One region of the Halomonas sp. Mc5H-6 genome, then DNA from elsewhere that is predicted to be linked to it. Evidence: predicted binding sites of a transcription regulator. Region 1 holds the regulator's gene; each other region holds the start of a gene.

What was found. Region 1 encodes sigma-54, which starts transcription at its own class of promoters, with help from an activator protein. Its sites were predicted from a motif close to TGGCACNNNNNTTGCTNT; they were not measured.
Region 2: a site for sigma-54 is predicted at 4,054-4,071, ahead of NH395_RS14935 (NCS1 family nucleobase:cation symporter-1). Genes of this name have one in related genera too.
Region 3: a site for sigma-54 is predicted at 4,487-4,504, ahead of urtA (urea ABC transporter substrate-binding protein). Genes of this name have one in related genera too.

Annotation. Positions count from the first base shown of each region.
Region 1 is NZ_JAMXSI010000001.1:197,917-205,818, forward strand. It holds gene rapZ (RNase adapter RapZ) at 1-228, opposite strand, end outside; gene NH395_RS00885 (PTS sugar transporter subunit IIA) at 306-779, opposite strand; gene raiA (ribosome-associated translation inhibitor RaiA) at 784-1,092, opposite strand; gene NH395_RS00895 (RNA polymerase factor sigma-54) at 1,179-2,600, opposite strand; gene lptB (LPS export ABC transporter ATP-binding protein) at 2,705-3,454, opposite strand; gene lptA (lipopolysaccharide transport periplasmic protein LptA) at 3,465-3,959, opposite strand; gene lptC (LPS export ABC transporter periplasmic protein LptC) at 3,963-4,541, opposite strand; gene NH395_RS00915 (HAD hydrolase family protein) at 4,556-5,092, opposite strand; gene NH395_RS00920 (KpsF/GutQ family sugar-phosphate isomerase) at 5,114-6,097, opposite strand; gene NH395_RS00925 (ATP-binding cassette domain-containing protein) at 6,363-7,184, shown strand; gene mlaE (lipid asymmetry maintenance ABC transporter permease subunit MlaE) at 7,190-7,902, shown strand, end outside.
Region 2 is NZ_JAMXSI010000012.1:25,877-33,778, reverse strand. It holds gene NH395_RS14945 (EAL domain-containing protein) at 1-1,347, opposite strand, end outside; gene NH395_RS14940 (LysR family transcriptional regulator) at 1,508-2,431, shown strand; gene NH395_RS14935 (NCS1 family nucleobase:cation symporter-1) at 2,475-3,995, opposite strand; gene NH395_RS14930 (nitrilase-related carbon-nitrogen hydrolase) at 4,537-5,403, shown strand; gene hydA (dihydropyrimidinase) at 5,435-6,874, shown strand; gene NH395_RS14920 (NAD(P)-dependent oxidoreductase) at 6,933-7,902, shown strand, end outside.
Region 3 is NZ_JAMXSI010000003.1:328,720-336,621, forward strand. It holds gene NH395_RS07255 (sensor histidine kinase) at 1-267, shown strand, start outside; gene NH395_RS07260 (response regulator) at 326-1,057, shown strand; gene NH395_RS07265 (tripartite tricarboxylate transporter substrate-binding protein) at 1,345-2,289, shown strand; gene NH395_RS07270 (tripartite tricarboxylate transporter TctB family protein) at 2,289-2,741, shown strand; gene NH395_RS07275 (tripartite tricarboxylate transporter permease) at 2,741-4,267, shown strand; gene urtA (urea ABC transporter substrate-binding protein) at 4,599-5,939, shown strand; gene urtB (urea ABC transporter permease subunit UrtB) at 6,144-7,682, shown strand; gene urtC (urea ABC transporter permease subunit UrtC) at 7,689-7,902, shown strand, end outside.

The sequences.
Region 1 (7,902 bases):
AAGCTCTTTGAGCAGTTCGGGAAGCTTGGCAAGTGCGCCTGGCAGGTTGCGTGCGTCAATACTGACGGCCAGGTGGGTGCGACCGCCCTGATCGCGCAACTCCTCAACCAGTGAATCCAGCAGCATGGCGGGCAGGTTATCAATAGCGTAATAACCCAGATCTTCCAGCGCCTGCAAGGCTATCGATTTGCCTGACCCTGATCGGCCACTAATAATGACGAGTTGCATGAAGGCTCTCTTGCTTGCGGTCAAGCGACTTGGACAAGCGACCCGGGATTAGGACGGTCCATAAGCGCCTCGCCTTTTTAAAGGCTGGCAGCCTGTTCGCGTATCTTGGCGGAGATGAGGTCCAGCAATTCACGCTGACTACCCGACTTGCGTAGCTGCTGGCGCGTGTCGGCATCATTCATGATGGAGGCAACTTGGCCCAGCAGTGCCAGGTGCGTATCGTCGGCTTCTTCAGGCACGAGCAGAACAAACACCAGGTCAACCGGGTCGCCGTCAATGGCGTCGAAGTCGACCGCTTCATTGAGTTTGAGAAAGCCGGCGATGGGCGAATCACAATGCGGACTTCGCGCATGGGGAATCGCCACGCCGTTACCAATCCCCGTACTGCCGAGGCGTTCACGGCCGATCAGACGGCTGAACACTTCCTGGCTGTCGAGGCTGGGAATGTTTTGTGCGATAAAGGTGCTGAAAAATTCCAGCACCCGTTTTTTGCTGCCCCCGGGCACATCGTAGAGAACGCGTTCCGGGGGGAGGATTGTGGCCAACGTCATTGAATTAACGCACACCTGCGCCCTGGGCGCGGGCTTGTGCTTTTTCCTTATGCTTAACGAGTTGTCGATCGATCTTGTCCGCCAGGGCGTCGATGGCGGCGTACATGTCATTATCGAGGGCCTCGGCATGCAAGTCAGCGCCTGCAGCGTGCAGCGTACAGGCGGCCTGTTGACGCTCTTTTTCGACCGAGAGCGTTACCTGTACGGTGGTGATGTTGTCGTAATGGCGCTCAACGCGTTCCAACTTTTCGTTGACATAGTCACGCAAGGCGTCAGTCAGTTCTACATGATGACCGGTGATATTGACTTGCATTGACGTACTCCTTATCCGTCGGACTGTTCTTCGATTGTAACCCTTTTTGGCGTTAAGCAAAGCCCTTGTAGTGAGTTTCCGTTTTTCTACCGCAAACGGCGTCGTTCGCTTGAAGACGGGATCCCCATGCCTTCGCGATATTTGGCGACCGTGCGTCGGGCCACGTGGATGCCGGCTTCCTCCAGCAGGGTGACCAGACGGCTATCCGACAAGGGTTTGCCGGGGGGTTCTTCCTGGATCAGTTTTTTGAGGCGCGCACGAATGGCCGTACTGGAGTGGCTGTCGCCGTCCTGGCTACTGATCTGGCTGGAAAAGAAGTATTTAAGCTCGAAAATGCCCCGCGGTGTATGGATGAACTTCTGGGTGGTGACACGAGAGATGGTCGATTCGTGCATCTCCACCGCATCGGCAATATCGGCCAGGATAAGCGGCTTCATGGCTTCTTCGCCGTGTTCGAGAAAGCCGATCTGGCGGGTAATGATTTCCCGCCCAACGCGTAGCAGGGTGTCGTTGCGGCTGGAGAGGCTTTTGATCAGCCAGCGGGCTTCCTGCAAGTGGTCCTTGAGAAATTGGTTATCCTGGCTTTTGTCGGCGCGCTTGATCAGGCTGGCGTAATCGGGTTGGATCCTGAGTTTGGGCAAGGCCTCGGGGTTGAGTTCGAGGTGCCAGCCTTCGTTATCGTGGTGAACCACCAGGTCGGGAATCACGTAGCTATCGTCAGTGGCGCTGTAAACGCTGCCGGGGCGCGGGTCCAGGCTTCTGATCAGTTGGATGACGTCATCGAGTTGCGCGTCGTCCAGACCGAGTCGCCGCTTGAGGAGACGCTGATCGTTCTTGCCCAGGGCTTCCAGGAACTGGCGGACCAGCCGCCGGGCAGGCATCAGCAGCGGGGTGTCGTCGGGCAGGGCGGCGAGCTGAAGCATCAGGCATTCGCGAAGATCGCGGGCGAAGATGCCGGTGGGCTCGAACTGTTGCAGTCGCAGCAGAATGGTTTCGACCTCGCGCTGGCTGAGGCCTTCCACGCCCTGATCTCGCAGTCCTTCGCGGATGTCGTTAAGGGGTTGGGTGAGATAGCCGTTAGCATCCAGCGCATCAATCAGGCTCTCGGCCACTAACTGTTCGCGTTGGCTCAAATCGGTCATGGCGAGTTGCCAGAGGAGGTGACCATGAAGGCTTTGCCCGGCTGCCTGGCGCTCGAAGTCAGGCCCGTCGCTGCTTGTGCTGCCGCTGCCAGCCGAATCCTGATAGGTATCTGACCAGTCGCTGTCGACGGACAGCTCCTTGGGAATGCTATCTGCCCACTCGCCTTCTTCCGGCTCGCTGGCGGCTTGTTCGCTTTCGCTGAACTCGTCTTCCTGCTCGAGCATGGGGTTGGCATCGAGCGCTTGCTGAATTTCCTGGCGTAAATCGAGCGTTGATAGCTGTAGCAGGGCAATCGCCTGCTGCAGCTGAGGTGTCATGGTGAGCTGGGTGCCGATCCGCAGTTGAAGAGAAGCTTTCATGACCATCTGAGAACCACTCGTTTATCGGAAAGCATCCACCCTAGTGCGAGTTGTGATCGGGTGCAAGTGCAATAAGTATGCCATTGGCAATAAATATGCCATTAAGGGCTTTAGAGACGAAAATCAGCACCTAGGTAAACGTCACGTACCTCCTGGTTGTCAAGAATAGCGTCCGGGGAACCGCTGGCGATGATATGCCCGTCGCCGACGATGTAGGCCACGTCGCAGATATCCAGTGTTTCGCGCACATTGTGGTCGGTAATCAAGACGCCAATGCCACGGTCCTTCAAGGCGCGGATGATCGACTTGATGTCGCCTACGGAGATGGGGTCTACACCCGCGAAAGGTTCATCCAGCAGAATGAACGCAGGTTCGGTGGCGAGGGACCTTGCGATCTCGACGCGGCGCCGTTCGCCCCCGGAAAGGCTCATGCCCATATTGTCGCGGATATGGGTGATATGAAACTCTTCCAGGAGTGTTTCCAGGCGCGCTTCGCGTCCGGCGCGGTCCAGGTCGTTTCGGGTTTGCAAAATGGCCATGATGTTGTCGGCGACGGAAAGCTTGCGGAAGATCGACGCCTCCTGGGGCAAATAGCCAATGCCTGCCTTGGCGCGCTCGTGCATGGGCGCTCGGGAAAGGTCGAGTTGATCAATACCAACGCTGCCCGCATCTGCCTTGACCAGGCCGACAATCATGTAGAATGACGTGGTCTTGCCAGCGCCATTGGGGCCGAGCAGGCCGACGATGCTGCCCTGTGAGATATCCAGGTTGATGTCTTTCACCACGCGCCGGCGTTTGTAGCTTTTTGCCAAATGACGGGCGTATAGCGTTCGTGTTGCGCTGTTGTCGGCAACGGCCATCTGGCTCTCCTTAACCTTCGGGTTGCAGCGTCATGCGAATGCGCTGCGACTCTTGATTGTCGACATCGGAACGCGCCTTGACGACCTCTTGGTCGATGAAATATTCCAGGCGTCCCCCGGTGAAGCGGTCGCCTTGCTGGATGATTTCCGCCCGATCAATCAACTCGACCCGGCGCTCGGCGACATGGTAGATCACCCGCCGACCCCAGCCTTCCATCGGGCCATCCTGGTCCTCGGGCTGGCGCCGCAAATACGCTCGTTCGCCCAGCGCTGTGGCCCGGGAGAGCTCGCCTTCTTCGTTACGCTGGATTTCCACTTCGTCGCCTCGTATCAGCATGTTGCCTTGGCGAATTTCGACGTCGCCGGTGTAGACCGCTGTACCTGCGCGCTGATCCAGGTCAAGCTGGTCGGCGACGACTTCAACTGGCTGCTGGTGGTTATCCGCCGTCGCGTAAAAGGGCACTAGGCAGGCAGCCGCCATCGCCGTGTAGATAAACGCTTTCATGTTTCATTCCTGTCCGGGTTGCGTCTCCGGAGGGTGGTGGCCTTGAACGTCACCTTCAAGCCGCACTTCCTCCTCGTTGAGCCATGCATCCATACGCCGTGCTGTCATGCGCTGGGGTGGTTGCTGGAGCAGCACATGAGTGTCACTCCACGCATGGGCGGTTTTCCCCTCATAGTGCAGAACGTCCGTGTCAAGCTGCCAGCCTTCTTCAGGGGCGATCAATCTTGCGTCGCCCGAAAGCGTCAGCTCCTGAGAACGGGTATTAAGCGTACCTATCTCTGACGTGGCGTTCCAGACGCGCCGCTCGCTGTCATAAAGCGTGGCATGCGGCGTCTCGGCGAGTGTCGAGGCGGATTGGGGAGTATGCACCAGGCGAGGCGTGGTTAATCCCTGCTGAATATTCCCCTGCTCATCAAACAGCGTCAGCTCGGCGTTGTGGAGGACGTGGCCTGGCTCCTCGGCACGGGCGTCCGGGTCTGTCGGAACGGTTTGAAGGCCGCCCGGGTCCAGCCATACCAGCAAGCCGCCCAGAGCCAGCACGATGAGTGCCAGTCCCAGACGCGTAGGCCATGTCTTTAGCATAGATAGATAGTGCCTCAGCCGTGTAGGTAAGTATCGACAACCGCGCCCCAGTGACCCTGAGCATCAAGCAACGTATCACATATTTCGCGGACAGCGCCGTGTCCCCCCAGGCGTTCGGTGACCCAGTCAGCGTGGGTGTGCATGTAGTCAGGGGCGTTGGGTACCGTGATGCCAACGCCTGAGCGCTTGATGCTGGCCAGGTCAGGCAGGTCGTCACCACAATAGGCAACCTGAGACAAATCAAGATCCAGGCGCTGGCAAAGGCCACGAAGGGCGGCCAGTTTGTCCTCGCAGCCCTGATAAACGTGGGGAATGCCCAGTGCGGCGGCGCGCTGGCTCACCATGGGGGAGTCGCGGCCGGTGATCAGGGCGACCGAGATGCCTGCGCGTTTCAACAGCTTGAGCCCATGGCCGTCCTGGGTATGAAACGCTTTGATTTCGACACCGTCGGCTTGAAAGTAAAGCCGACCGTCGGTGAGAACACCATCGACATCAAGGGCAAATAAGCGAATGCGACGTAGTCGGTCGAGTAGGTCAGCAGAAAGGGACATTGGGTCTCCGGTCGATTGAAGTTAAATAACGCCGCTGGCAAGCAGGTCATGCATATGCAACGCGCCTATCGGGCGCTGGTATTCGTCCACCACTGCCAGCGCGGTAATGCGATTGTCTTCCATGATGCGAACGGCTTCCGCCGCGAGAAGGTCGGGAGATATGCGTTTGCCGGGTCGGGTCATGACGTCATCTACCCGTACGTCACGCAGGTCGTGGAAATTATCCAGGGTGCGGCGCAGGTCGCCATCCGTGTATACGCCGACCAGCAGGCCGTCGGGGTCCACCACGCAGGTGAACCCCAGTCCCTGCTGGGTGATCTCCAGTAACGCATCGCGCAGGGGGCTGCCCAGGGCAACCTGGGGAAGGCGTTCGCCCTGGTGCATCAGATCGCGAACGCGCAGCAGCAGGCGTCGGCCCAGGCTGCCGCCGGGATGCGACAGGGCAAAATCCTCGGCGGTAAAGCCGCGTGCTTCAAGCAGGGCAACCGCGAGAGCATCGCCCAGGGCTAATGCCGCTGTCGTGGAGCTTGTCGGCGCAAGATCCAGCGGGCAGGCCTCTCGGTCGACACTGCTGTTCAGGTGCGCATCCGCATGCTGGGCAAGCGTAGAGGCCGGGCGTCCGGTCATGCTGATCAGCGGTGTGCCCAGGCGCTTCAGCAGCGGCAGCAAGGCCGTCACTTCAGCGGTTTCCCCGGAGTTCGAGAGCGCGACCACGACATCGTTGCGGGTAATCATGCCCAGATCACCATGGCTGGCTTCGCCAGGGTGGACAAAAAACGCCGGCGAGCCGGTGCTGGCCAGTGTCGCCGCGATTTTACCGGCAATATGGCCTGACTTGCCCATGCCGGTAACCACCACGCGTCCCTGGCAGGCCAGAATCAGCTCGCAGGCATGATCGAAGTGCGCATCCAGTTTGCTGGCCAAGCCTGCGATGGCAGCTTGCTCAATGTCTAGCGTGCGCAATGCGCTTTGGCGAAAGGGAGTGGTTTCAGTTGTTGCTGGCATGGGCAATCGGTGGCTCGTTAAAAATGACAATCTGGCGTAAGAGTAACATTGACCGAGTGGACTTTGCCCCATCGTTTTGTCGTGAGAACAAGCGGTGCTCGCTTGTCGTCGTCAGGTAGGGTTAGAATACGTTGTTCGATAATGGTTTTTTAAACGTGGTTTTTTAAATACAGTTTTTAAAATACGGGTTTTTAATCACTGTTTACTTATTGCTTGCTGCGTGAAACGAGCGAATCTGCAAGTAAACGCGAGAGTTGATGGTTCCATGAGCGATGTGCCTTTTATTGAAGTCGATAACCTGTATTTTTCGCGGGGCGATACCGAGATTTTCCGCGGGGTGAACATGACCATCCCGCGCGGTAAAGTGACGGCAATCATGGGGCCCAGCGGGACAGGCAAAACGACCCTGTTAAAGCTTATCGGCGGGCAGCTGACCCCCGATAAGGGCCGCGTGCTGATCGACGGGGACGACGTGCATCGGCTGTCGCGCAAGGCGCTATTTGCGCTACGCAAGCGCATGGGCATGCTGTTTCAAAGTGGGGCGCTGTTTTCTGATCTGGATGTATATGAAAACGTGGCATTTCCGTTGCGGGTTCATACGGACCTGCCCGATGCCATGATACGTGATCTTGTGTTGCTCAAGCTTCAGGCAGTGGGGCTGCGCGGCGCGCGGCACCTTACGCCAGCCGAGCTCTCCGGGGGGATGGCCCGGCGCGTTGCGCTGGCGCGGGCCGTGGCGCTGGATCCGGAACTGATCCTCTACGACGAGCCGTTTGTGGGGCAGGATCCGATTTCCATGGGCGTGCTCGTGCAACTGATCAAACGGCTGAATCAGGCGCTGAACCTGACCTCCGTGGTGGTTTCCCACGATATCAAGGAGACCCTGACGATTGCCGATTATCTTTACTTTATTTCCGAGGGGCATGTGGTCGCCCATGGAACGCCAGCGGATCTCGACGTCAACCAGGACGCGCGGGTGAAGCAGTTTATCCATGGTGAGCCTGATGGCCCGGTACCTTTCCATTATCCAGCCGCTCAGTTTTACCCGGATATGCTGGGCGATACGGCGACCCGAGGAGGAGCCTGATGTCGATGAAGGGAGGGCAGGTTGCCACGCGGATTACCCGGTTAGGGCGGCGCAGCTGCGATGTAGTGGAAGCGCTGGGCCGTGCCGGGGTGTTTCTTGCCCAGTCGGCAGTGGGGGTCCCATCAGCCGAAGGCTTTCGCCTGTGGGTTCGCCAGCTGCATTTTGTCGGCGTCTTGTCGCTGGCCATCGTGCTGGTATCCGGCCTATTTATCGGCATGGTGCTGGCGCTTCAGGGCTATACGATCCTGATTGATTTTGGCGCCGAGGACGCCCTGGGTCAGATGGTGGCGCTTTCGCTGTTACGTGAATTGGCCCCGGTGGTTGCTGCACTGTTATTTGCCGGCCGTGCCGGTTCGGCGCTGACCGCCGAGATCGGTTTGATGAAAGCCACCGAGCAGCTTACCAGCATGGAAATGATTGGCGTGGATCCGCTGAGAAGGGTGGTTGCACCGCGTTTCTGGGCAGGTGTCGTGGCGCTGCCAATTCTCACCGTGGGGTTCAGTGTTGTCGGTATTTGGGGCGGCTATCTGGTTGGCGTCGAGTGGCTGGGTGTTTTCGAAGGTTCCTACTGGAGCAACATGCAGGCCAGCGTGGCGTTCATCAACGACATCGGCAACGGCATGATCAAAAGCATCGTGTTCGCCGTGGTGGTCACCTGGATTGCGGTTTTCCAGGGCTATGATCTGTTGCCAACCTCCGAAGGTATTTCCCGTGCGAC
Region 2 (7,902 bases), on a different contig from region 1:
AATGTCGCTCATGGTGGCCACGTAATGGGTCAGCGCGCCTTGCGGGTCGTAAACGGCGCTAATGGTCAGCCATTCGGGAAATACATCGCCATTCTTGCGCCGACTCCAGATTTCTCCTTCCCAACTCCCGGCCACCTGAACCCGTTGCCATAATTTGCGGTAGAAAGCACTATCATGGCGGCCAGAGTTCAATATCCGCGTGCTTTTACCCACCAGCTCGTCTTCGCTATAGCCGGTAATCCGCGTAAAGGTGTTGTTGACTTTCAAAACATGGCCGTTTGCATCGGCGATCAACATGCCCAGATGGGTCTGGAAGGCCGTGGCGGAGATGCGCAGTTCCGCTTCACTTTGGTGTAACCGATGTTCAAAGCGCAGCCGGTTAAGGTAGTGACGCACGCCCCAGGCGCCCAGCAGCGCAATCAGCAGCATTACGCCTGCCAGTATACCGGCACGCTGTCGCCAGTTGGCCAACTGAAGCTGGACGTCTTCGCCTACGACCACGAGCAGCGGCAACTCTTCTATCCACTGCATCTGAAACAGGCGTTCGCGCTGGTCCAGCGGGGAGGTCAAACGCAGCGACCATGTATCAGCCCCGCGCTCAAGCATCATGCGTGTCTCGGGGCTTTCCACCTGCCACCCGGCGGTGATGGGTTCCTCAAGGGGGGGTAAACGGGCAATCAGCTTTAGCTCGCTATCCACCAGCGCAATACTCTCACCACTGGATAAGCCCAGCCTTTTCAGAGCACGCTCAAAGACAAGGGGCGATATACGCGCCACCGCAATGCCGCCAAACTCGCCGTTGTCACGGGTCAAGCGCCGCGCTTGATAGAGGTAATACTGTTCATCATCCGATGCCGAGTAGAGCGGCGTCACCATTTTGGTGCGATCATCCTGATCACGAAAGGCTTTAAAAAACGCGCTGCCGCTGAGATCAAGCCCCACCAGGTTGGCTCGCAGCGCGCTGGCTTGGACAATGCCGTTGGCATCGATAATGCCGATATCATCAATCCAATCGACGGAACGCGTTCGGTTACGTAGTACCTGCTGAATAGACGAAGGCGCGTCCTGCGGCGGAATGCCCTGCACCTGCACAAGTTCGGCAATACTCAACAGCGCTTGGCCGCTCTGCGCGAAAACGCCTTTCGCCCACTCGGTCACGACATCGGCACGGGCCGCGTTGCGCGTTTCAAGAGCTTGAATTTCCTGTCGATACTGTTCGTAGAGTACCCACACAAAGATACTCAGGAGCAGCAACAGCGCCACCCCGTAAAGCGTTAAAGCACCACGGCGCTGCTGGCGATACTTCTTCGCCAAATCGGCCGATAACGGGGTAACAGGTTGTGGCATTGCGCGGGCGCCTTGTCATAAAGTGGCACTAAACAAACAGAACCGTCCTAACATAAGCTCAAACGTCGATGATATTGAAGAACTATTTTTGAAAAGTACATCGGCCTTTTTCGATTCCTCTATCATTAAATCAACTGATTACCCGCCATGAGAGCTTGATATGCCCGCGCTTGGTCAAATGAGCGACTATGAGATTCGCCTGATTCGTGTTTTTCAAACGGTGGTGGAGTGCGGTGGCTTTACGGCGGCCGAGACCACGCTGGGCATCAGCCGGTCAGCAATCAGCCAGCATATGAACGACCTGGAAGGGCGGCTGGGCTTTTCGCTGTGTCAGCGAGGACGTGGCGGGTTCAGCCTGACCGAAGAAGGCAAGGAGATTTATCAGGCAGGCCTGACGCTGATTTCCGCGCTGGAAACCTTCAAAAGTGATGTCAACGCGCTGCATCACACCATCAGGGGCGAGCTGAATATCGGCATTACCGACAATCTGGTGACGCTACCCGCCATGAATGTCACCCATGCGTTGGCCAAACTCAGCGCCCCGGAGCACGATGTCACGCTGAACATACACATGGAGCCCTCGGATGCGGTGATTCGCAGCGTGATGGATGGCCACCTGCATGTCGGGGTCGTGCCCGCGGTCAACCTGCCCACCAGCCTGGATACTCAGCATCTCTACGATGAACCTTCCTTCCTGTACTGCTCGGTGGGGCACCCGTTGTTCGATAAGGCCAGCGATCGCCTCACGCTGGCCGAGCTTGCGTACCATCCCGCCATATCGCCCCGCTATCCACTGCCCGCTGAGGCACGCCAGGCCCACGATGCCCTCAACCTGCGCGCCTCCGCGTCTGACCGTGAGGGCGCGGCATTTTTGATTCTCACCGGACGATTTATTGGTTTTCTTCCCGAGCACGTCGCGGATCAATGGGTCTCGGCAGGCAAAATGCGCGCCCTGAACAGCACAAGCCAGCACTACCGTATCCCCTTTGTGCTCATTGCCCGCCGCGACCGCCGCCCCAACCGTGTCGTTGACGCCTTTTTAAACTTCATCGATACGCCACAAACGCCAACACCCGGCATCTAGCCGGGTGTTGGTGAGGCATCTTGGTAAAGTGCGTGTCGCGCGACTAGGGGAGTTGCTCGGCAGGCTCCTTGTCCGCCACCGGCGACGGCCCCACCGACGGTGCGGAGGAAAGCACCTGACTGGCGACATAGTAAACGATCGCGCCAAGCGCCGAGCCGGTAAACCAGCCGTAGTCATAGAACCAGTACATCGTGCCGGTGGTCAGCGAAATCAGTGTCAGCGCCACGGGCACGCCAAAGGCGATAAAACCGGCAATATTGACAGCCGGATACGCATGGCTGTCCATATACAGGCTGGGCACATCCAGACGCTGCTTTTTAATCAGGAAGTAATCCACGGCCATGATACCGGCGATCGGGCCCAGCAGGCTGGAATACCCCAGCAGCCAGTTGGAGTACATCTGTTCAAGCGATACCCCCGGGGGAATGATGCCCGCTTTTTGTAGCAGGTCGTAACCCATCAGCAGCACACCCACCGCGCCAGTTAGAAGAACGCCTCGAGTCTGGTTGATCAATTTGGGCGCAATATTCTGGAAATCATTGGTGGGTGAAACAATGTTCGCCGCCGTATTCGTCGATAGGGTTGCGACGATAATCAACAACATCGCCAATACGACCCAAAACGGGCTATCGATCATGCCAATCAGATTGACCGGATCGGCAATCGTTTGCCCTACCAGCGACTCAGAGGCAGCGGTCATCACCACACCCAGCGAGGCAAAGAAAAACATCGTCAGCGGCAGGCCGATCACCTGCCCGGCAATCTGGTCTTTCTGGCTTTTGGCAAAGCGACTGAAGTCAGGAATATTCAGCGACAGCGTGGCCCAGAAGCCCACCATGGCAGTTAACCCGGCAAAGAAGTAGCCATACACCGACGCCCCTTCAGGACGCGATGGCGGCTGCGCCAGCAGCTCGGTCATCGAGGTGTGCGGCCAGGCCCACACCATCAAACCGATACCCACCGCCAGCAGCAAAGGCGCAGCCAGCGTTTCCAGCCATTTGATCGATTCCGCACCGCGAATCACTACGTACAGGTTCATCGCGCCAAACACGAAGAAACCGATGACCTCACCGACGCCCCCCAGCGCCGCCCAGGCCGGCATCAGTTCCGAGAGCAAAAGATGAATGGCCAACCCGCCAAACATGGTCTGGATACCAAACCACCCGCATCCGACCAGGGCGCGCACCAGACACGGTACGTTGGAGCCAAAGATGCCGAACGAGGAGCGCAGGACTACGGGGAAAGGAATCCCGAATTTCGTCCCCGGAAAGGCGTTGAGCGTCAGCGGAATCAAGACAATCACATTGGCGAGTAATATCGCGAACAGCGCCTCGCCAACGCTCAAGCCGAAGTAGGCCGTTAACACGCCCCCCAGCGTATAGGTGGGTACGCAAATCGCCATTCCCACCCAAAGCGCGGCGATATTCCATTTTGACCAGGTTCGCTCGCTTGCTTGCGTGGGTGCAATGTCCTCATTGAAACGCGAACTGGAACGAACGTCGTCCCCCACGTCCAGCTCAATCAGCCCGTCTCGATCTACCATTTGAGAGGTTGTTTTCGTCATTGGTCTCTCCTCAGTGTCATCCTGCTTCCCAGAAAACCCTCACGGTCTGAGGTTATTTCAAGCAATAAGCGTGCCGACTAAGTCGCCCTAGTCACTTAACTTATTGATCAAAAAACTGTCTTCAAGGACAAGAATTTTATTGTTTTCGTCATCTTTCCGACTTCTGAGTCACCGAATACCCGGCGGACTCAAAAAGGCTAGATCAAAAAAAATATTTGCACCAATTTTAAACATGAAAAACTGAATTTATTTCCATAATAAAAATACAAATCACTGATTTAAAATAGTTAATTTAAAAATCCAAAACAGTGCGCACCTTCACCAGATTAGGGCTTCCTCAATGCTAAAATAAAAAAATCAATTTAACTCAATGAGTTAAAATCCATCTTAAAAAAACCACCGACTGACTTGCTAAAACGCACAACCTGACGATACTTTCTTAAAAGCTGTCTCAATGGTCAGCTTTGCGAACCACCCGCTTAAAACAGAACATCAAATAACACCAATATTTTGGCCTAACGCTATTAAGAGGGATTGTCTGATGCAGAAGATGAAAATCGGCCTGATTCAAATGGGCCTGAAAACCAGCACCGACCTGGAACCCGCGGCCATCCGCGACGCCATGAACGAAGCCCACCTGCCGATGATCGAGAAAGCGGCAGAACAGGGCGTGCAGGTGCTCTGCTTCCAGGAAGTGTTCAATCAGCCCTACTTTTGCCCCAGCCAGGACGGCAAGTGGTATGCCGCCGCCGAGCAGGTGCCGGAGGGCCCCACCTGCCAGATGATGCAGAAACTCGCCGCCAAGCACCGCATGGTCATCATCGTCCCCGTCTTTGAGGAAACCGAGACCGGCGTGTACTACAACACCGCCGCGGTGTTCGATGCCGACGGCAGCTACCTGGGCAAGTACCACAAAACGCATATCCCCCAGATCGCGGGCTTTTGGGAGAAGTTTTTCTTCAAGCCGGGCCAATCCAACTGGCCGGTGTTCGATACCGCCTTTGGCAAAATCGGCGTGTATATCTGCTATGACCGCCACTTCCCCGAGGGCTGGCGGGCGCTGGCACTCAACGGCGCCGAGGTGATTTTCAACCCTTCCGCCACCGTCGCCGGGCTCTCCCAATACCTGTGGGAGCTGGAGCAGCCCGCCTCGGCCGCCGCCAACGGCTGCTTTATCGCCGCCATCAACCGCGTGGGTACCGAGGCACCGTGGAATATCGGCAATTTCTACGGCTCCAGCTATATCGTTAACCCGCGCGGCAAGATCGAGGCCCAGGCCAGCGAAACCGAGGATGAACTGCTGGTCCACGAGATCGATTTGGACATGGTGCGCGAGGTACGCAACAACTGGCAGTTCTTCCGCGACCGCCGCCCGGAAACCTACACCCGTCTGACCGACGGCGAGTAGCCAGGCCACCTGATAAGCCAAGGAGCGAACAATGAGCCTATTGATCAAGGGCGGCACCGTCGTCACCAATACCGATACCTACCGCGCCGACGTGCTCTGCGTCGACGGTAAAATCCACGCCATCGGCACCCATCTAGACGTTCCCGCTGATTGCGAGGTGGTCGATGCCAGCGACCAGTTGGTGATGCCCGGCGGCATCGACCCGCATACCCATATGCAGCTGCCGTTCATGGGCACCGTGGCCAGCGAAGACTTCTACACCGGCACCGCGGCCGCGCTGGCGGGCGGCACCACGTCCATCATCGATTTTGTGATTCCTCAGCCAGGGCAATCGCTGCTGGAGGCTTTCGAAACCTGGCAGGGCTGGGCCGAAAAAGCCGCCACCGACTTTGCCTTCCATGTGGCGATCACCTGGTGGGACGATAGCGTGCGCGAGGAAATGGGCACCCTGGTGCAGGAGCACGGGGTCAACAGCTTCAAGCACTTCATGGCCTACAAGGGCGCCATCATGGCCACCGACGATATTCTGGTGGAGAGCTTCTCGCGCTGCCTGGAACTGGGCGCGGTGCCGACGGTGCATGCCGAAAACGGCGAGCTGGTCTATCACATGCAGCAGAAACTGCTCGCCCAGGGCATCACCGGACCGGAAGCCCACCCGCTTTCGCGCCCGCCCCAGGTGGAAGGCGAGGCGGCCAGCCGCGCCATTCGTATCGCCAGCACCCTGGGCGCACCGATTTATCTGGTGCACGTTTCCACCAAGGACGCGGTAGACGAAATTGCCTACGCCCGCGACCAGGGGCACCAGGTTTACGGCGAATGCCTGGCCGGTCATCTCATGATCGACGACAGCGTCTACCAGGATACCGACTGGGGCCGTGCCGCGGCGCATGTGATGAGCCCGCCCTTCCGCCCCAAGGGCCACCAGGAAGCGCTTTGGCACGGCCTGCAGTCCGGCAACCTGCAGACCACCGCCACCGACCACTGCTGTTTCTGCGCCGACCAGAAGGCCGCGGGCAAGGACGATTTCACCAAGATCCCCAACGGCACCGCCGGGGTCGAAGACCGCATGGCCGTGCTGTGGGACGAAGGCGTCAACACCGGCAAGCTTTCGCCCCAGGAATTCGTCGCCCTGACGTCGACCAACACCGCCAAGATCTTCAACCTCTACCCCCGCAAGGGCGCCATTCAGGTGGGCGCGGACGCCGATATCGTGGTATGGGACCCCAACGGCACGCGCACGATCTCCGCCAAGACCCACCACCAGAACGTCGACTTCAACATCTTCGAAGGCAAAACGGTGCGCGGCATCCCCCGCCATACCATCAGCCAGGGCAAATGGGTGTGGCGCGACGGTGAGCTGCGCGCCGAGCGCGGCGCAGGCCGTTACCTAGAGCGCCCCGCCTACCCCGGCATGTTCGAGCTGCTGGCCAAGCGCGCCGAGCTGAATGCGCCGACGGCGGTCAAGCGCTGACCCATAAAGAACGACCAAGACCAACAGCTGTGCCCATAACAACAGCGGAGGCTCTACCGTGACTAGCCAACTGAACCATCTACCCAGCGCCAAAGAGGTCGGCACTTACGACCCATCTACGCTGGCAAGCAACTTTAGCGATCTTCACCCACCGCTGACGCACCGACAGGCGATGATCGAAAGCCAGCGCTGTCTTTACTGCTTTGATGCGCCCTGCGTGGAGGCCTGCCCGTCGGAAATCGATATCCCCAGCTTTATTCGCCAGATCAGCGAAAACAACATCAACGGCGCGGCCGAGACCATTCTGGAAGCCAACATCCTGGGTGGCAGCTGCGCCCGGGTGTGCCCCACCGAAATCCTCTGCGAGCGCAGCTGCGTGCGCAACCACGACGCCGAGTGCCAGCCGGTGCTGATCGGCTTGCTGCAGCGCCACGCCACCGACCACATGCAGTTCGATAGCCACCCGTTCAAGCGGGCGGCCACTACTGGCAGGCATATCGCCGTGGTGGGCGCCGGGCCAGCAGGGCTCTCCTGCGCCCATCGACTGGCGATGCTCGGCCACCAGGTGACCATTTTTGAAGCCGAACAAAAGCCCGGCGGGCTCAACGAGTACGGCATCGCCCGCTACAAGATGACCGACGACTTCGCCCGGAAGGAAGTCGAGTTTCTGCTCGAAATCGGCGGCATCGATATCCAGTACGGGAAGCGACTAGGCGACAACCTGGAACTAGCCACCCTGCATCAACAGTACGACAGCGTCTTTCTTGGCTTAGGCCTGGGTGCCAGCCGCGCTTTAGGGCTAACCGGCGACGATGCGCCCGGCCTGATGCCCGCCGTGGATTACATCAAGACCCTGCGTCAAACCGATGACCTGGGCAGCCTCGCCGTGGCCAAGCGCTGCATCGTGATCGGTGCGGGCAACACCGCCATCGACATGGCCACCCAGATGTCCCGTCTAGGCGCCAGCGAGGTAACGCTGGTCTACCGCCGCGGCGTCGAGGCGATGTCCGCCACCGATCATGAGCAAG
Region 3 (7,902 bases), on a different contig from region 1:
GACCTGGGCGAGCAGTTGCTCATTGAAGTGGAGGATAACGGGCCCGGCGTTATTCCTGACCATGTCGAATCGATTTTCAGCGAGGGCTTCTCGACGAAATCCGGCCAGCATCAAGGGCTGGGCCTTGCGCTTGTGGCACGGCTTTGTCGCCAGCATGGCGGCACGGTCACCCTGGAAGACAGCGAGCTCGGTGGTGCCTGCTTTATCGCGGTGCTGGACCGCTCACTATGTGCCGACGTTGAGGCTTCATCGTCCGTGATAAGCTAAGCGGCGCGGATTCTAACAATGATAACTAATGGCCTGTAATTCGGTTAAAGGAAGCCTTATGTCGGCGCACGAGTACGGTATTTTGGTGGTAGAGGACGACTTTCGCATTGCCGATATCCACCGCGCTTTTATCGAGCAAAGCGAGGGTTTTCATGTTGTCGGCATGGCCCGCAACGCCGCTGAAACCAATGCCCTGATGGCCGAGCAAGGCCAGCACGTGCAGTTGATTTTGCTGGATGCTTATCTGCCCGATGTGGAAGGGCTGGAGCTGCTTTGGGCACTACGTCGCGATTACGTCCAGGTGGATATTGTCATGGTGACCGCTGCCCGAGAGGTGGATACCATCAGCGAGGCACTGCGCGGCGGCGTTTTTGACTACCTTATCAAACCCATAGAAGCCGGTCGTATGCAGCAGATGCTGGCGCGTTTTCGCCGTGAGCGCGAGGCATTGGCGAGTCGCGCCGAGATGAATCAAGCCGAGCTTGACCAGGTGCTGGCTCGCGCAAAGCCCGTTGAACCCAATGCCCCCAGTGGGCGAAGCCTGCCAAAAGGTATCGACCGTCTGACGTTACGGTCGGTGGTTGAAGCGCTCAAGCAAGCGCATCAGCCGTTGGCTGCCACCCAGGTGGCACGGGGGATGGGCGCAAGCCGTTCCACCGCGCGCCGCTATTTAGAGTTTCTGGTCTCAGTGCAAGTGGTAGACGCCGAATTGGGCTATGGTGATGTAGGGAGACCAGAACGCCGCTATCGTTTGCGGGCCGATGCCAACGCTTGGCTGGCGGGCCTTTAATCAGGTGCTTAAACTAAGTCCTTGAAACAAGCGCTGTAACACCAGCCATTCAAGACAAGCCCTTTTGCGCCGTGAACAAAATGAACACAATGCGCGGAATGAATTTTTTGTGCTTAATGTTCACAAGCTTGTCACACGGGTCTGCCTTCTTCTAACGTTCACAGCGTGAAGCGCTATGCATCAAGACAACACGCATCACTACAACAACAGATCAAAACGTGGAGAACGCTATGACTTTCAAGTCTTCCTTGAAGTACGCAACGCTGCTGGCTCTGCCGCTGGCCGCGATGACGACTTTTTCCAGCACTGCCGCTGCCTTCGAACCGGAAGGTAAAGTCGAGTGTATCGCCCCCTCTGACCCGGGCGGCGGCTGGGACTTTACCTGCCGTAGTGTCGGTAACGTGCTCCAGGAGCTCGACCTGGTGTCGGGTAACGTTCAGACCATCAATATGGCCGGTGCCGGTGGCGGCGTAGCCTACGGTCATACCATCAGCAAGCGTGCCGGGGATGAGGAGCTTCTCGTCGCGGCGTCCACGGCCACTACGACCCGCCTTGCTCAGGGTCAGTTCCCTGACATGACCGCGGACATGGTCAACTGGATCGGGGCGCTGGGCGCTGACTACGGCATCATCGCCGTATCCGCCGATTCCGAATACGATGACCTCAATGAGCTGATGGATGCCCTTAAAGAGGATCCACGCAGCGTGAAGTTTGCAGGCGGTAGCGCCAAAGGCGGCTGGGATCACCTCAAGGTATTGATCGCGGCTCAGGCGGCCGAGGTTGAGAACCTGCCCCGCATCGCTTACCTGTCTTACAACAATGGCGGCGAAGCACTGACCCAGGTGATCGGCGGCCACGTTGAAGCGTTCACCGGTGATATTACCGAGGCTCAAGGTTTCATGGAGTCGGGTGATCTCAAGGTACTCGCGGTACTGTCGGAAGAGCGCCTGCCCGGCGACCTGTCCGATATCCCCACCGCACGCGAGCAGGGCATTGATGCGCTGGGCCCCAACTGGCGCGGCTTCTACATGCCGGCGGATATCTCTGACGAGGCCAAGCAGTACTGGGTCGATGCCATGGATACCATCTATGCCAGCGACGAGTGGAAGAGCGTCATGCAGCAGAATGGCCTGATGCCTTTCCACATGAGCGCCGGTGAGTTCGAGACCTTCGTTAAAGACCAGATCAAAGATATCGAAGAACTGTCCACGGATATCGGGCTGATTCAGTAATGGTTTTCAACGATCGTATCTTTGGGATCCTGATGATCGTCCTGGCCGTCGCGTACGGCTGGGGCGCCACCCAGTTTCCAGAACCGTTTGGTGGGTCCGAGGCCGTTGGCCCCGATACTTTTCCTCTTTTACTGGCCGTCGTCCTGGGGTTGTCCAGTCTGTACATGGTCGTGCGGCCGGACCCGGATAATGCCTGGCCATGGAGCCGTACGGGTATCGAGCTGATCGTTGCGGTAGTCGTGCTGATCCTGTATGCCATGTTGCTGCAACCGCTAGGCTTCATCATCAGTACGGCCCTGGCTGTGGGCACCCTCTGCTGGCGCATGGGTTCACGTCCGCTCAAGGCCTATATCACCGGAGCGGTTTCCGGTGTGGTGGTGTATCTGGTATTCAGCTATGCCCTCGATCTGGCGCTACCGCTAGGCATATTGTCGTTCTTGGAGGTGGGCTAATGGAAACGCTTGGCTTCTTGATGGACGGGTTTGGCGTCGCGCTGCAGCCCCATAACCTGATGTTTGCGCTGATCGGTGCCTTTTTGGGCACCTTGATTGGTGCCTTGCCGGGCCTGGGACCGGCCAACGGGGTGGCGATCCTGATCCCGCTGGCCTTTACCCTCGGCCTGGCGCCGGAAACCGCCCTTATCATGCTCACGTCGGTGTATGCCGGGGCGATGTATGGCGGGCGTATTTCCTCGATACTGCTCAATATTCCCGGTGACGAACCGGCGATGATGACCTGTCTCGATGGCTACCCGATGGCGCAACAGGGCAAGGCGTCCGAGGCGTTGGCGATCTCTGCCGTGGCGTCCTTTATCGGTAGCCTGGTGGCCACCATAGGCCTGATTATATTGGCCCCCTTGTTGGCAAAATTCGCCTTGACCTTCGGGCCTGCCGAGTATTTCGCGCTGTTCCTGTTGGCTTTCGCAACCCTGGGCGGTATTACCGGCAAGAATCCGATGAAGACCGTGGTGGCAGCCGCCATCGGCTTGATGATCGCCACGGTGGGTATCGATTCCACCGGCGTGCAGCGCTTTACCTTTGGAACGCTGGAACTCTACGAAGGCGTGGATTTCATCATAGCCATTGTGGGCCTGTTCGCCATTTCCGAGCTGTTGTTCTTCATCGAAGAAAAGGCCGGTGGTGGCAAGGAAAAAATGGCGGTCAACAAGCTCTCGCTCAAGTGGAAGGATATCCGTGAGATCCTGCCTTCGAGCTTGCGTGGCGGGGTACTGGGTTTCATCGCTGGCGTACTGCCGGGTGCCGGTGCGTCGCTGGGTAGCTTTATCGGCTATACCCTGGAGAAGAAAGTCGTCGGCAAGAAAGGCTACTTCGGCAAGGGGGATCCACGCGGTGTCGCAGGTCCCGAGGCCGGTAACAACGGCGCTTCAAGCGGCGCGCTGGTGCCCATGTTGACCTTGGGTGTGCCGGGTAGCGGGACGACGGCGGTGTTGCTGGCGCTGTTGATTTCGCTGAACATCACCCCCGGCCCGCTGATGTTTACCCAGAACGCCGATATCGTCTGGGGGGTGATTGCTGCCCTACTGGTGGGTAACTTCCTGCTGCTGATCCTGAATATTCCGATGGTAGGGATCTTCGTCAAGCTGCTGTCGGTACCACCCATGTACCTGTTGCCGATCGTTACCATGATTGCCTTTGTCGGCATCTACTCGATCAGCAATACCGTCTTCGATCTCTACTTCATGGTGATCTTTGGCGTTGCCGGTTATCTGTTACGCAAGCTTGAGATTCCCCTGGTGCCGATCATCCTCGGCCTGTTACTTGGGCCGGAGATGGAAAAGAACCTGCGCCACGCCATGGATATTTCCGATGGTGACTGGACCATACTATGGAACAGTGGCCTGGCCATTGGCCTTTGGGTATTTGCCGGTCTGGGCTTGATCCTGCCCTATATTATTGGGCCCATCCTGCGCCGCCGGATGCGTAATCCTATTGAAGAGGGGACGTCTGGCAGCGATTAATCCTGGAAGGGAGCCATCGACCCTGGAAGAAACGGGGCGTCGACGAGAGTCGGCGCCCCGTTTTTGCACGGTCGCAGTGCATTGTGCGCCAGTGGTGCGTGATCAGCGTGCGCTCGCCAACAGAAGCCGCGCTATTTTGGTGCTTCCGGCCTTTTTTGGGTTTTTTAGACTTATCTTAAGTTGCTGATTGTGCGCTTATAAGTTGCTTATGTGCCAATCTGGCGCAGCCCTTGCAAATTGTTTGTTGCTAGTGGACGTATACCAGCCTTTGCTGCTTGGCATACGACGCCAATAAACGAGCCCCCAGCATAAGGGGTGCAAGGAGATTCAAGTGACCACTTTCCTACGCAAGACACACCCAAAGACGTCTCGAGTGTTCTCAACTGCCCTGCTAACCGCCGCTGTGATGGGGGTCAGTACCCAGGCCATCGCGCAAGACGAAGACCCTATCAAGGTCGGTATCCTGCACTCGCTATCAGGCACCATGGCTATCAGCGAAACGGTTCTTAAAGACACCGTCGAGATGCTGATCGAACAGCAGAACGAAGCGGGAGGTCTGCTTGGCCGTGATATTGAAGCGGTGGTGGTCGACCCTGCCTCTGACTGGCCGCTGTTTGCCGAGCGCGCCCGTGAGCTGCTTGAACAGGACGAGGTCGACGTCATTTTCGGTAACTGGACCTCCGTATCGCGTAAATCAGTACTGCCCGTGGTGGAAGAGCTGAACGGTCTGCTGTTCTATCCGGTGCAGTACGAAGGTGAAGAGTCTTCCGAGAACGTCTTTTACACTGGCGCCGCCCCCAACCAGCAGGCGATCCCGGCCGTCAACTACCTGCATGACCAGGTCGGCGTCGAGCGCTGGGTGCTGGCGGGTACCGACTACGTCTATCCGCGTACGACCAATCGCATCCTTGAAGCCTACCTGAAAGAAGAGTTTGGCGTGGCCGATGAAGACATCATGGTCAACTACACGCCCTTTGGTCACTCCGACTGGCAGAACATCGTGTCGGAAATCGGCCGCTTCGGCAGCGAAGGCAAGAAAACCGCCGTGGTATCCACCGTTAACGGCGATGCCAATGTGCCGTTCTACCGTGAGCTTGGCAACCAGGGCATCGATGCGGCCGATATTCCCGTTGTCGCCTTCTCGGTGGGCGAGCAGGAACTCACCGGGATCGATACCGGACCGCTGGTCGGCCACCTGGCAGCCTGGAACTACTTCATGAGCGTGGATACCGATGCCAACTACGACTTCATCGACGCCTGGCTTGAGCATACCGGCGAAGACAACGCCGTGACCAACGACCCGATGGAAGCCCATTATATCGGCTTCAACATGTGGGTAGAGGCTGTCCAGAAAGCCGGTACCACCGATGTGGATGCGGTTAAAGATGCCATTATCGGCGTGACCGTGCCCAACCTGTCGGGCGGTTCGGCCGCGATGATGCCCAACCATCACATCACCAAGCCGGTAATGATCGGGGAAATTCAGGACAACGGCCAGTTCGCCGTGGTGTGGGAAACCCCGTCGACTGTGGCCGGCGATGCCTGGTCGGACTACCTGCCCGGTTCGCGTGATTTGATCAGCGACTGGCGCAAGCCCATGGAATGCGGCAACTACAACGTGGCGGAAAACCGCTGCATGGGTAGCGATGCTGAAGAAGCACTGGCCGAGTAAGCCCGTGTCAGGGGCGGTGCAAGCCGCCCCTTGTTTGTTCCGATTACCTTATTCATCTACCCAGGCGATGTCTCGTTTGAGGCAACGCCTGGGGCACGCCACTCGAAGGATTCACCCATGAGGATGCCTTGCTATTCGTGGACGGCACGCGTCATGCCAAGGATCGTCACCTGCTTGCTCATCAGCCTGCTGGCCTGGTTGCCCATGGCGGTTCAGGCGCAGGAAGACGATGGTCAAGCGCTTCTTGAAGCACTGGATACCCGCTCATTCGACGACAAAGCCATGGCCATCAACGCCATTATCGAAAGCGAGCAAGAGCGCGCTGACGTCTGGTTACAGGCCCTGCTGGACAGTGATCTGCAACGGCTGAAAGACGATGGGCGTTTTGTCATCGCGCTGGAAACGACGGGCCTGGACGTCACCATTGAAGATGCCCTGACCGGGGAAGCCATGGGCGAGGTCAGCCGCCGCGACCTGGATCGGTTGACCATCAACAACGCACTACGCACCCAGCTGCGCTCGGCGATTTCGCTGGTCGAACTGTATAACGGCGATCAAGAGGCGCGCTTGGACGCGGCGAAACGGCTGATTGGCGAGGTTGAGGAAGCTCAGGTCGAGCCGCTCACCAACCGGCTGGAAAACGAACCCTCGGCCGCGGTACGCGATCGGTTGAATCAGGCGCTGGCGGTCTATCGCCTCAACCAGGGCGACGTCGAGGCCGTCGAGGTGCTATCGGGCAGCCTGAACAGTAACGTTCGGGTGGCGTTGAGCCGGGCTGCCCAATCGGATGACCCGCTGGTAGCCGACGCTGCCACCGCCGCCCTGGCCGATATCGAGCAAAACCTTAAAATCAACCGCGCCGCCGAGACGCTCTACTTTGGCCTTTCCATGGGCTCGGTGCTGGTACTGGCGGCCATTGGCCTGGCGATCACCTTCGGCGTGATGGGCGTGATCAACATGGCCCACGGCGAGCTGATCATGCTGGGTGCCTATACCACCTGGGCGATGCAGCAACTGCTGCCCGGCCAGCCGGGGCTGGCGCTGATACTGGCGATTCCGGCCGGGTTCATGGTGTCCGCCCTGGCGGGGGTGGCGATCGAGCGTGGCGTGATTCAGTTCCTGAAAGGCCGCCCGCTGGAGACATTGCTGGCTACGTTCGGTGTCAGCCTGATTCTTCAGCAGCTGGTACGCACCTTGATCTCACCGCAAAACCGCACGGTGATTACGCCGGAGTGGATGAGCGGTTCGCTGGTGGTCAACGACGCCCTGTCGCTAACGCTTAACCGGATGTATGTGCTGGGGTTTGCGCTGGTGGTGTTTGCGGGCCTGATACTGATCATGCGCCACACGCGGCTGGGGCTTGAGGTCCGTGCGGTCACCCAGAACCGCAACATGGCCCGCTCAATGGGCATTCGTGCCACACGCGTGGATATCATGACCTTTGCGCTGGGCTCCGGCGTGGCCGGGCTTGCCGGTGTGGCACTCTCCCAGCTCACCAACGTTGGCCCCAACCTCGGCCAAAATTACATCATCGACTCCTTCATGGTGGTGGTGTTCGGCGGCGTCGGTAACCTCTGGGGTACGCTGGTGGCGGGCATGTCGCTGGGTATTATCAACCAGGTGCTGGAACCCTGGGCGGGAGCGGTACTGGCCAAGATTATCGTGCTGGTATTCATCATCCTGTTTATTCAAAAGCGCCCCCGCGGACTCTTTCCGCAGAAGGGCCGGGCGGCGGAGGGCTAATCGATTATGTGGCTAACACGACCCTTCAACGAACGCTCGACGCAGATCTTTCTGTTGATTCTGACCGTCGCGGTCATTGCCGTGACGGTGCTCCACCTGGCAGTACCCGCCGGGCACCCGCTGTACGTATCGGGCTATACCGTCGGGCTACTGGGCAAGTATTTAACCTACGCGCTCCTGGCCGTTGCGGTGGACCTGGTTTGGGGCTATCTGGGGATCT